Cohaesibacter sp. ES.047: one gene and its partner. The protein of the gene in region 1 binds, or shares a complex with, the protein of each later gene. Links are inferred from orthologs where the notes say so. Each region holds a gene or a part of one and is shown on either strand. Other genes may lie near its edges.

Region 1 (4,458 bases):
TGGGCCTATTGTCCCGCACTCCAACGGTTTTCTTCTTGTTCAGTGATGTTGGTCGTGAAGGGTGTGGCCGTTGCCTGTTGGCGGGGTGCGACACAATGGCTCAGTGTTTGCTTTTGATCTGGTATTCGTCCGTACAAACCCTATGTTTCCGCTAAACATCAGGAAAAGTCCTGATGTGCTAAGGAATGAAGGGTGAAATATGACTGAAGCAACGGCATCCGAAACCAAACTGAGTTGGGCCCTGATTGCAGCCTTGTTGGTGCTGCTTGTTGTGTGGGGCTTTGCGATTGCGACGTGGGGCTACGGCGCCATCATCGTGCCTGCGTTGGCACTTACGGCGACCTCGCTGATCAGCCTGATTTTTGTAACGCGCGGCTGATACTCCGCTGAGTTCGGACGATCATTGAGCCTTTCGGGGCGTCAAGAAAGGGCTTTCCCGATTCGGAAAAGCCCTTTTTAAGCATCTATCGTCTGAGGCGCGCGTTGCCTGACTGATGATCAGGCAGCCCGATGGTGGGACAACAACTCACCATCATCTTCCCAGCGCCAATGGTCTGCGGTGGTCAATTCGGTGCCGCCCCACCAGCGATGCAAACCGTTTTCCGACAGGAAGTCGGCGTGCCCGGAGAGGGCCTTCTTTCCGAAGTCCGTGATGTGGAGTGGCGAGGTGATGAACTCCTTGCGCTGCTCTGAATTGGAGAGGATGCGGGCCTTGAAGTCCTGCGGTAAACCGGTCAGGGCAGGGCGCTGGCAATATTGCAATCCGGACAGGATCTGAAAGAAGGTCAGGTCACCGAGGAAAATGGCTTCTTCCATATTCTGGACCTGCGCAAACAGCATGCCCGGACGTGTTACTCCTCGATCAAGACTATATAGAATCTGCCGCTCTGTGCGAGACAGGCCATCAGACCCCGGCAATTCCTGAAGAGCGCGCAGCAGGGCATGACCCATGAAGGGAAACCCGGGGATCGGTTCCTTGCGCAGGGCGTTGACCGCCTCCGGCCCGCCGGATGTGTAGGCATGCCAGGCTTTTGAGGCGAAGGCGAACATGCGGTCGAGCACCGGTAGTGTCAATTCTTCAAACCGGCTGATTGTGTCTGGCTTCTGCATGCCAAGATAGGTTGGAGCCTGCGTTATAAAGACGTTGTTGGTCCGGCCAAAACGCGACAGCATGTCCAGCACCTGCAGGATCTGCAATTGATCATAGAGGTCGTGCTCGAACCACAGATCAATGCGATCAAAGTCCTGATGGGCCCGGAGAATGTCGAAGCGGTTCTTGAATGTTTCCATCACCGAGGCTTCGGTGTGAACATATCCGTCAGCGAGGGCCTTGGAGCGAATGGCAGCGAACAGGGTGTCGTCGGCATCTGGCACCGGCCCCTCGTGCAGCACATCTTCCCATGGCAGAATCGCATCGCCGATTTGAGCTTCTCGCAGCAAGTCTGCGGCAGATGTGCCGTTGGTGATGATCAGGGTCGCCATGAGGTGTCCTTCTGCCGTTTTTACGAGTTTGATCAAGGCAATCATCCGGTTGTCCGTGACCGGTACTTGTGGCCTTTGCTGATTTGTTTGAAGCAGCTTTTGAAAGGTGGGTCAATGATCATCGCCCGGACCAACTGATTGTTCCTGCTGGCAGGAAGCTTTGTTGATCCGTCGAGTGAACAGGTGCTGTCGCTCATTGGGCGTGACTTGTGATTCGGAAGGCAAAGCAAGCACCCGTCAATCCGGTTTGCCATGCCCGGGGAGCGCTGTGGCATGCGAACACTGCATGGCCGTTGTTGCGCAGTAAGCCTTACGACTAAAGCCCAATTTTACACAGATCAATGTCGGCGTGCGCGAAAGACTGTAATCCGACTGACAAAATGGCTCCTTAGGGTCCATTTGGGCTTTATTTTAGTCTTCTGCCCTATGATTCTGGCGTGGAATTCGTTAGATAGCAGGCATCAGAATTTATTCAACTCATCCAAATTGAGGTACGAACATGACCGCAATTATCGACATCGTTGGCCGCGAGATTCTCGACAGCCGCGGAAACCCAACTGTTGAGGTCGACGTCGTTCTGGAAGACGGCTCCTTTGGCCGTGCTGCCGTTCCGTCCGGCGCTTCTACCGGTGTGCACGAAGCACACGAGCTGCGCGATGGCGAAGATCGCTACGGCGGCAAGGGCGTCTCCAAAGCCGTTGAAGCCGTCAATGACGAAATCTTTGACGCTCTGGTTGGCCTCGATGCAGAAAACCAGATCCAGCTGGATCAGGTCATGATTGAACTGGATGGCACCGAGAACAAAGGCCGCATCGGCGCGAACGCCATTCTCGGCACCTCCATGGCGGTTGCCAAAGCTGCTGCAAATGCTGCTGGCCTGCCGCTCTATCGCTATGTTGGTGGTATGAACGCTTGCACCCTGCCTGTTCCGATGATGAACATCATCAACGGTGGTGAGCATGCGGACAACCCGATCGACGTTCAGGAATTCATGATCATGCCGGTTGGTGCTGACAGCATCGCTGAAGCCGTTCGCATGGGCGCTGAAGTCTTCCACGCTCTGAAGAAGAACCTCTCCAAAGCTGGTCACAATACCGCTGTTGGTGATGAAGGCGGTTTCGCACCGAACCTTGAATCCACCAAAGCAGCTCTGGACTTCATCATGCAGTCCATCAAGGACGCTGGCTTCAAGCCGGGCGAAGATGTCTATCTTGCTCTCGACTGTGCATCTTCCGAATTCTACGAAGATGGCAAATACAACCTCAAAGGCGAAGGCAAGGTTCTTGACTCTGCCGGAATGGCTGACTATCTCGCTGACCTGGTTGCCAACTATCCGATCATCTCCATCGAAGACGGTATGGACGAAGACGATTGGGAAGGCTGGAAAGTGCTCACCGAGAAAATCGGCGACAAATGCCAGCTGGTTGGCGATGACCTGTTTGTGACTAACACCGCTCGCCTCAAAGACGGCATCAAAATGGGCGTTGGCAACTCCATCCTCGTGAAAGTGAACCAGATCGGTTCCCTGACCGAGACCATGGAAGCCGTTGAAATGGCTCACAAGGCATCCTACACCGCTGTGATGTCTCACCGCTCTGGTGAAACCGAGGACGCAACCATTGCTGACCTCGCTGTTGCCACCAACTGTGGCCAGATCAAAACCGGTTCGCTGTCTCGTTCCGACCGTCTGGCAAAATACAACCAGCTGATCCGCATCGAAGAAGAGCTTGGCCCAATGGCGAAATTCGCTGGCCGCTCGATCCTTAAAGGCGAATAAGCTGAGGTAAGCTTGGGCCTTCGGGCCTGATCAAAAGAATTCAACCGGCGTGTGTCTCACACGCCGGTTTTTTTGTGGCGTTTTTCAGGCCATGAACTCCGTTGCCTGATAAAAAGGGGCAATCCGATCTGCCGTTTGGTGGGTTTGGCACTTCCATGAAAGCAGCGATGTTCGGAGTTTTGTTACATTGTTTTTGAAATGAGGTGTTTCATTGCATATGAAATGTAATTTTGAAAGATAAGCGCCGTTGTAGCCCCGCAGCTAAAATGGCTCCGGATGAATGGTAAAGTCGTCTGCTGGGGGAGGGGCTGGTGCAGCGGCCAGTCGCGTCGACCGGCTTGAGCGGGATCGAGGTTAGCGTGCCTTGCGATAAAGGAAGGTGATTAGGGTCTCGAAAAACATCCAGACGAGGCGGGCAAACAGGACGTAGAGCGCAAAGGCCAGTTTGTCGTCGATTTTGAGGAGCTCATACCATTTGGCGTAGTCCATGATGACGGGCTGAAGCTCAAGCCAGTCGAGGGTGACGCGCGTGACCATGTGGACTTGAGTATAGATCTGCTCCTGATAGAGAAAGCAGTAGATATAGAGCATGGTTCCCAGAATGATGCCGATGGTCAGGCGCCAAAAGCCGGCCAACGTGGAACTGAAAGCTCTCATAAGCAGCATGGTCATTCCTCAAATTGTCTCATCGCGTGAGAAGCTTACGCGATTGAAACCCGCATGTCAGGTGTTTTTGGTCTGGCGTGGCCTCTATTTGGTCATTCATCCTTCCCAGCGTTTCATGTGTTCGCCAAGATCAAGCCCGAGGAGCATAAGGAGGCGGGCCGCTGTCTGTTTGGCCATGTCTTCGACGCTTTCGGGTTGCAGGTAGAAGGCGGGAACCGGCGGCGCGATGATACCGCCCATTTGGCTTACGGTGAGCATCGATTGCAGGTGCCCGGCGTGAAGCGGGCTTTCGCGGACTGCGAGAACGAGGCGCCTGCGTTCTTTCAACATCACATCGGCGGCGCGAATGGAAAGCCGGTCAGTCTGACTGTAGGCAATGGCGCTGAGGCTGCGGATTGAGCAGGGGACAAACAACAGAGCATCAAGGGTGTTGGACCCGCTTGCGATGGGAGCGGCCAGATTGGTGTCGTCGTAACTCTTGTCGGGCAATGAATAAAGTGCCCCTCGCTGAACGTCGCTCAATTCAAGGGCGC
Region 2 (8,292 bases), 140 kb from region 1 along the record:
AAAAGCCAGCCGACGGCGGTTCCCAGCAGCATCACCAGAGGCATGCCGATGAACAGCATGCGTTCGGGAATGCGGATTTTGTGCACAAGAGCGGACCGATTGGCCGTGGCTGCATCAGTGAAAAGCACAAGCGCCAGTGTCCAGTCGGCAAAGGTGCGTACACTGTGGGCATTGATGTTGAATTCAAACAACCCAAGGCCCCAATTGCCTGCCAGCAATCCAAAAAGCACAAAGATCATCGGCCCGGTCAGCACCGTCGACGACAATCTGGCCGAAATCAGCGAATAGAAAAAGGCAAAGGCCGCAAGCAGTCCGACATTGGCAATCATGACAATCCTCTCACGGCCATGCGTTCCGCCCGACTTGGGAGGACCGGATCCTATCCCGCGTCCGGTGCAATCAGACCACTGGACTGCGTTGAGCGACGCAGAAAGAACGTCCGCATCGATTTCGAAATGGACTCGACCGCCTTTTCTTGCCAGGCTTTCGAAGCCAGCGCCGACTGATCCTTGCTATTGGACAGATAGCCCAACTCCACCAGCACGCTGGGGATGTCCGGTGCCTTAAGCACCTTGAACCCGGCAGAGCGCTCAGGGGTCTTTGACAGTCGGATGGAAGACTTCAGCGCACCAACCAGTGTGCGCGAGTAAAGCGCCGAATGATTGGAGGTCTCTCTGCGGGTCAGATCGATGAGAATGTCCGCGACGACATCATCATCCTTCTCGATCTCAAGACCGGCGAGAAGATCCGACCTGTTTTCCTGCCTTGCGAGACGCGCGGCAACAGCGTCCGACGCCTTGTCCGAAAGGGTGTAGACCGTGGCTCCACGCACATAACTCTGCCTAACCGTATCGGCATGAATAGAGACGAACAAGTCCGCTTTCAACTCCCGCGCAATGGCGACGCGCTTCGAAAGTGAGATGAACACATCTTTCTCACGGGTCATGGCAACCCGAACATGCCCGTCCTTCTCCAGTCGCTTCTTCAGCGCCTTGGCAAAAGTCAGCACCAACTCGCTCTCTTTGAGACCAGAGCGCGATGTGGCGCCCCGGTCAATGCCCCCGTGCCCCGGATCAATCACCACCAATGGCCGTGGGTCTTCCGGGGGGGCCTCATCCACAGCGCTGGACGCTGCAGCTACAGCAAGGCGCTTGTCGTCGATCGTGCCGTCGACATCGACGTGCATCACATCCTTCATGGTCTCCTTGACAAAGACGTCTTGCTCGACCGCTTCAAGTTCGATCAGGATCTTGGCAGGAATATCATCAACCGGCGGGAAGGTCTGGGCCTTGATGATCCGCACAGGGTCGGTCAGGTCCAGAACGATGCGAGAGCGGGAGCCGCTGAAGGAACCAAACCGGAAATTCTTGACCAGCGCACGCTCCACCTGCCCCATGCCATGCTCGACCTCGAAATCCATGCCCGGCAGATCGATTACCAACCGGTAGGGTTCATCAAGGGCAAAGATCGTGAAGTCGACAGGCTGGCTGACATCAATCACAAAGCGCGACAGCTCTTTGGTGCCAGTGGTTCGCACGGCTTCAACGACAACAGGGTCGGAGCCAGACTGATCATCCGCCCGCGCTCCATCAACGCCAAACAACGATACAGCCGCAAGACACACCAGAAGGGTCAGCAAGGCTCTGCCGCTTGCGCACCGGAGCCGTGCGCTGACGTCTGCGAGAATGGATATCATTCGAGCTTTTCGTTTCAAGGATCCGCTCATGCTCAAGAAGTCTCTATCTGCCTTTGAAAGATTTGCTAAACCATAAACACGTCGAGGTTAACCCCATCTTGACAGAAATCACCTAAGAGTGACTCAAGCCTACTGCTTTCATACAGGACTTCGGGTGTCCATATGTATCAAATGCGACACAGATGATGCGTTGCACTTGCATATTCCCGCAAGGAACCCTAAAAAGGCCAATGGGCTATTGTTGCAAAGCAATGATCCGATTCGATGATTTGCATGTTTGACCGAGTAAAATCAGAAGATGCAAATTGACGGCAACCGCACCCGTTTCGACGTGTTCAACGACCGTTGCGACGAAAGGGAGCGCCGACGAATTGTACATGCCAAGCTTTAAGCAAAATGCCTCAGGATATCAGACTGTTATCCTGGAAACATGATTTTTCGCCGCAAGTCCCTTGGCTCTAACAAAGCTTGGGACTTACTGGCCTTTTAGAACCCCCTCCCCGAATGCAGCGTTTTTTCGCATTCGCCGGGTAGCGAATTTCAACAAGAGGACCCCGCCAAGTGATGTGCACAACGACAAGACAGAAGGTCGGAGATCGCTTTGCAGCCATGCTGCATGCCCTGACCAACGGTCGTCGGCACGTCCGTCCACAGGAGAAGGCAGGGTCGTCCCCAGATAAAAGCGGAGAAGCGCGAACCTGCCGAGTGTCGGAAATTCCGGCCAGAACGGTTGTCGGCGCGCCTTTCCGTGGAGACACGTTCCAATGCCAAATCAAATGCTCGTCGATGCGACGCACCCGGAAGAGACCCGGGTTGTTGTCGTACGCGGCAATCGGGTCGAGGAATTCGACTTTGAGTCCGCCAATCGCAAACAATTGCGCGGTAATATCTATCTAGCGAAAGTTACCAGAGTTGAGCCTTCGCTTCAGGCTGCATTCGTCGACTACGGCGGCAACCGTCATGGCTTTCTCGCATTCAGCGAAATCCATCCCGATTATTACCAGATCCCGGTAGCTGACCGTCAGGCGCTCCTTGAGGAAGAAAAAGGCCATCATTCCGACGACGAGGAAGATGAGTCCGAAGCGGCCGAACCAAAGCGCAAACGCTCTTCGCGGTCTCGCCGGAATTCCAAACAGTCCAAGAAGAACAACGGCGACGCCAAGCAGCCAGAAGCAGCAGACAAGACGGACAATCAGTCCGACAGCGACACCTCTGCGGCGGACACCCAGTCTGCTGATACGCCCGATTCGGAGCCTGCGAACAATCCGGAGAACAACGATGTGGCCGCGAGTGCTGCCTCGGAGAGCTCCGATGTTCCGGCCGCTGACGCTCCTTCAGGATCAGACGATGACGACAGCAATCCGCCAGCACAGGCGCACGCAGTCGCCAAGGATGACAGTGTCGAGGTAGACCCTGACGACATCGAGGAAGCCGAGGAACTGGACGACGACGAAAAAGTCCCGTTCGAAGCGCTCGACGACAGCGATGACGATGATGATTCCGATGAGAACGGCGATGTCGAGCATGTCGGTGCTGAAGACGCAATGGAAGAAGTACCGGAGCGCCGCACCCGTCGTCGCGCTCGCCAGTACAAGATCCAGGAAGTCATCAAGCGTCGCCAGATCCTTCTGGTTCAGGTCGTCAAGGAAGAACGCGGCAACAAGGGCGCAGCCCTGACCACCTATCTTTCCCTCGCAGGCCGTTATTCGGTCCTGATGCCGAACACGGCACGCGGTGGCGGCATTTCGCGCAAGATCACCAACGTGACCGACCGCAAGCGCCTTAAAACAATTGCTTCCGAGCTGGAAGTTGCCGACGGCATGGGCGTCATCCTGCGCACAGCCGGTGCATCGCGTACCAAGACCGAGATCAAGCGCGATTTCGAATATCTCCTGCGTCTGTGGGAGAATGTTCGCGATCTGACCCTACAATCCGCCGCGCCGACGCTGGTCTATGAGGAGGGATCGCTGATCAAGCGATCCATTCGAGACCTTTACAACAAGGACATCGATCAGGTTCTTGTCGCTGGCGAAGAAGGCTACAAGGAAGCCAAGGGCTTCATGCGCATGCTCATGCCGAGCCATGCCCGCAATGTTCAGCCCTATCGCGATCCGCAGCCGATCTTCACGCGCATGGGCATCGAAAATCAGCTCGACGCCATGTTCAGCCCGCAGGTCACACTGAAATCCGGCGGCTATATCGTCATCGACCAGACCGAGGCTCTTGTCTCTATCGACGTCAACTCGGGGCGTTCGACCCGCGAGCACAACATCGAGGACACGGCGCTTTCGACCAACTTGGAAGCGTCCGAAGAGATTTCCCGTCAGTTGCGTCTGCGCGATCTGGCCGGCCTTGTTGTCATCGACTTCATCGATATGGAAGAGAAGCGCAACAACCGGTCTGTCGAGAAACGCCTGAAGGATTGCCTCAAGTCCGACCGTGCCCGCATTCAGGTCGGCCGCATATCCCATTTCGGCCTCATGGAAATGTCCCGCCAGCGCATCCGCACCGGCGTTCTGGAAAGCTCCATGGACCCCTGCCCGCATTGTCATGGCACCGGCTATGTCCGAGCATCGGCCTCTGTTGCGCTGTTGATTCTGCGCTCCATTGAGGACCACCTGCTCAAGGGTGTGACCCATCATGTCGTGGTCAAGACCCGCGGCAATGTGGCTCTTTATATCCTCAACCAGAAACGTCAGAACCTGTTCGAATTGGAAGGCCGCTTTGGCGTGAACATCTTCATTGAGGTCGACGATCATCTGGAAGGCAAACATCTGGAAATCGAACGGGGGGATCCGCTCGAGGAGCCAGTCGCTCCCACTCCGACCGTTTCCATGCTGATGACCGACGATCTCGACAATGACGACGATCTCGAGTTCGAAGCCGAAATGGAACGCGAACAGGATGAGGAAAGCAGCTCGAAAAAACGCCGCCGTCGCAGACGTCGCAAGAAAGGCAACCAGCAAGACCTGAGAAATGGTCAGCAGGATGACGATAACGATAGCGATGATGGCGATAATGACACCGACGCTGACGATGACAGCGAAAACGGTGAAGCCTCCTCTGGTCAGCAGGACGCTAGCAGCGATGATGACAATGACGAAAGGCCGAAAAAGAGCCGTCGTCGTGGTCGCCGCGGCGGTCGCCGTAATCGCCGCAATCGCAACAATGACGGTCAGGATCAGACGTCTGACGCTTCAGGCGAAGATGATGCGGCATCCGCAAGTGAAGGGTCGCCCGACAGGTCTTCTGACGACAGCTCTTCTGATGCCAGCTCTTCTGAAGAAAGTTCCTCAGAGAATAGAGCATCTGTGAGCGATCAAAATCCGGACCGGAATGACGCCCCAGAACCGATCATCTCGGCAGAACCGACAGGCGAACTGCCTGACATGGCACCGATCGCTGCAAGTGAAGAAGTCGGCAATGTCACTGAAGAAACAGTGACGCCCGAAATCGCAGCGCCCGAACCTGCATCAGAGGTTATCAGCGAAGCCGCAAGCTCCGAAGAAGCCGCAGCAACTATGTCAGACGTAACGCAAGCAGCCGAACCCGCTCCAGATGCGCAAGCATCGGTCGAGAGCACGGCAGAAAACGAGCAAGACGACGTCAAAGGCGAGGAGGCAGCAGATGCCGACACCGCCCCCTTTCCCGTCGAAAGCAAACAAGAAAAGTCCGAACCAGAGCAGTCAGAAGACAAACGGCCCAAGCGCTCCGGTTGGTGGAATCGCAACGGCTTTCTTTAAACGCTGGTTGAAATTCTGACCCAGACTTCTTGGATCAACACAAAAGCCGCTTCCCTTCGGAAGCGGCTTTTTTTATCCACAAGCGGTCATCTCAATCGGCAGTTTAATCGGCAGTTTAATCGAGAACGCCAAATACCATTCAGAATTGAGTTAACCAGCACTATTACCAATACAAATCCCGTAAAAACCCCTTTCCTTGCGACGATACAAAAGGGTAGTTTTACACACCTACATTTGTACAAACCGGAATTTGAAGCATTCAAAGCAGTTTGGTTTATACTGTTTTCTATTGTGGTTAGCGGGGGTAAGGCGATGACAGATCACCTAGAAAACACGACAGAAATTCGCGACATCCTGAACCAAGCATACAAGAAAGCGGACGCGATGAACGCGTCATTTCTTTGTTACCTCATCATGATGGCAATGCAGGAATGCCATGGGCACCTGATCAAGACCGAAGCGATGACTTCCAACGGATCCAAGCACCCAATCGCTTGATGGCCTCGGCCATATCCACTTCGGTGCCTGCAAAGGATAGTCTGACAAAGCGGTGGCCGCGCGTGATATCAAAATCGGCCCCCGGCGTGATGGCGACCTTCGCCTCCGTGAGACATCGGTTGGCGAAATCCATGGAATCGTTGGTCAGCTTGCTGACATCGCAATAGGTGTAGAAGGCTCCGTCCATGGGCATGAAATCCCCCAGCCCGATCCCCGGCAAAGCTTCCACCAACAGGGCCCTGTTACGGCCATATCCTGCCTTGATCGCTTCAAGCTCCTCAGTGGCATCGAAAGCCGCCATGGCCGCAACCTGACTGAGCATCGGCGCCGAAATATAGAGGCTCTGTCCAAGGCATTCGACCGACCGCCGCGCCTTGTCCGGCAACACCATCCAGCCGATGCGCCACCCGGTCATGCAGTAATATTTCGAGAAGCTGTTGATGATCACCACATTGGGCGAGATCGCGAGCGCCGTTTGTGCCTCGAAGCTATACTCAAGCCCGTGGTAGATTTCATCGGAAATGAACCAGATCCCCAGTTCCTCGCAAGTCTCGATCACCGACTGCAGGGCTTCGGCTTCCATGATCGTTCCCGATGGATTGGAAGGGCTGGCGATGAGCACGCCCTTGACCGAACCCTCCAGATGAGCGGCACGAATGGCGTCGGCGGTCAGACACCAGCGGTCCTCGGCTCTGGTCTCCACTTCGACAACCTCCAGCCCGAGGGCGGACAGAATATTGCGATAGGCCGGGTAGCCCGGACTTGGCAGGATGATCCGGTCTCCAGCCTCAAACAATGCAAGAAAAGCAAGATTGAACCCGGCGCTGGACCCGGTCGTCACAGCGACCTGATCCGGTGAAACAGACACGCCATATCTCTCCATATAGTGCTGGGCGATCCGCTCCCGAAGCGGCAGGATCCCGAGCGCATCGGTGTATCCGATCCGGCCATCCACCAGCGCCTTTTGCGCGGCCTCAAGGACCGGCTGAGGAGCCGGAGCCCCCGGTTGGCCGACCTCCATATGAACGATATCGGCCCCGTCAGCCGCCATGACATTGGCCTTGGCCATCACATCCATCGCCAGAAAAGGCTGGATCGCTCCCCGCTTGGAAATCGTGAGCATGTTTCTTTCCCTTTGGCTGTCTTTTCCCTCCTGTGCCATAATTTCACCCCTGAGGGATGAAACCATCCGGGCCAAACCAAAACGAAGCGCTGATGGTGTTGCTTCAGTCTTAGTCACCCGCAAGTGGGAAAAGGCGGTGTTCATGTTTCTAGGCTTTGGTATCAAGTCTTTGCGAAAACTTCTACCGGTTTGCACACCTGTTGAAGTCAACCGGACAAAACAGCGGATACTCAGGAGCGCATCTCACAGCCTGCTGGCTGCCTTGATCGCGCTTGGCCCTATCCTGCATGCCGCAAGCGCCAACGCTCAGAACAGCAAGCTGCGCCTTGTGCGCGATGCCGAGACCGAAGAGCTGATCAGAGACTACGCCCGTCCAATTCTCAAGGTTGCGGGTCTCAAGCCGGGCAACATCCGTATCCATCTGGTCAATGACAGCCGCATGAATGCCTTCGTCGTCGATGGCAAGCGAATCTTCATCAACACCGGCACCTTGATTGCCGCCAAGACCCCCAACGAAGTCATCGGCATCCTTGCCCATGAAACGGGCCACATCGCTGGCGGCCATCTCGTCCGGCTGCGTCGGGCGGTTGAAAATGCACAGACAATGGCGGTGGTCGGGATGCTTTTGGGAGCAGGTGCCGCCGCAGCAGGCGCTGCCACAGGCAACAGGAATGCCGCAGCAGTAGGAAGCGGCATCATGATGGGCTCCCCCACCATTGCCCAGAATTCCTTGCTCAACTATGCCCGCACCGAAGAAATCGCCGCCGACCGCGCTGCGATCCGCTACCTCGAACGGTCGGGCCAGTCGGCCAAAGGCATGCTGACCACATTCCAGCGCTTTGCGGATCAGGATCTCTTCTCATCGCGCTACGTCGATCCCTATATCCAGTCCCATCCCCTGCCCCGCGAGCGCATTTCACAGATTGAGCGCCTCGCAAAAAGCAGCAAGCACTATCAAAAAAAGGACAGTCCAGCGCTTCAATTCCGCCATGACATGGTGCGCGCCAAGCTGTCGGCCTTTACCCAGCGCGCCAAGCGCGTGATGCGCAAATACAAGGGCAACGATCTCCCCAGCCAATATGCCCGTGCGATCGTCACCTATCGCCTCGGCAGCCACAAGAAGGCTCTTCGGCTCGTTGACAGCCTGATCAAGGCCCGTCCCGACTTCCCTTACTTCTGGGAACTTAAGGGGCAGATTCTGCTCGAAACAGGGTCGGGCGACCAGGCCATTG

What was found.
Region 2: the proteins of eno (region 1) and CPH65_RS20390 are in contact, whole or in part, in a solved structure (PDB 2FYM), measured with the Escherichia coli proteins. The link is inferred for Cohaesibacter sp. ES.047 from one-to-one orthologs.

The regions. Positions count from the first base shown.
Region 1 is NZ_LT907844.1:4,313,938-4,318,395, reverse strand. Bases 1,199-4,120 are described here. They hold eno (phosphopyruvate hydratase), read left to right. Parts: upstream 1,199-1,981; coding sequence 1,982-3,259; downstream 3,260-4,120. Other genes in these bases: CPH65_RS19775 (UbiX family flavin prenyltransferase), read right to left, coding at 4,022-4,120; CPH65_RS19780 (hypothetical protein), read right to left, coding at 3,614-3,925; CPH65_RS19790 (DUF1835 domain-containing protein), read right to left, coding at 1,199-1,518. Also shown: CPH65_RS19795 (hypothetical protein), read left to right, coding at 200-379; more of CPH65_RS19790, read right to left, coding at 499-1,198; more of CPH65_RS19775, read right to left, coding at 4,121-4,458. UniProt on the Escherichia coli protein: Catalyzes the reversible conversion of 2-phosphoglycerate (2-PG) into phosphoenolpyruvate (PEP). It is essential for the degradation of carbohydrates via glycolysis.
Region 2 is NZ_LT907844.1:4,453,329-4,461,620, forward strand. The notes cover bases 2,137-5,639. They hold CPH65_RS20390 (ribonuclease E/G), read left to right. Parts: upstream 2,137-2,460; coding sequence 2,461-5,439; downstream 5,440-5,639. Also shown: CPH65_RS20380 (sodium:proton antiporter), read right to left, coding at 1-329; CPH65_RS20385 (N-acetylmuramoyl-L-alanine amidase), read right to left, coding at 380-1,696; CPH65_RS20400 (pyridoxal phosphate-dependent aminotransferase), read right to left, coding at 5,888-7,060; CPH65_RS20405 (M48 family metalloprotease), read left to right, coding at 7,203-8,292. UniProt on the Escherichia coli protein: Endoribonuclease that plays a central role in RNA processing and decay. Required for the maturation of 5S and 16S rRNAs and the majority of tRNAs. Also involved in the degradation of most mRNAs.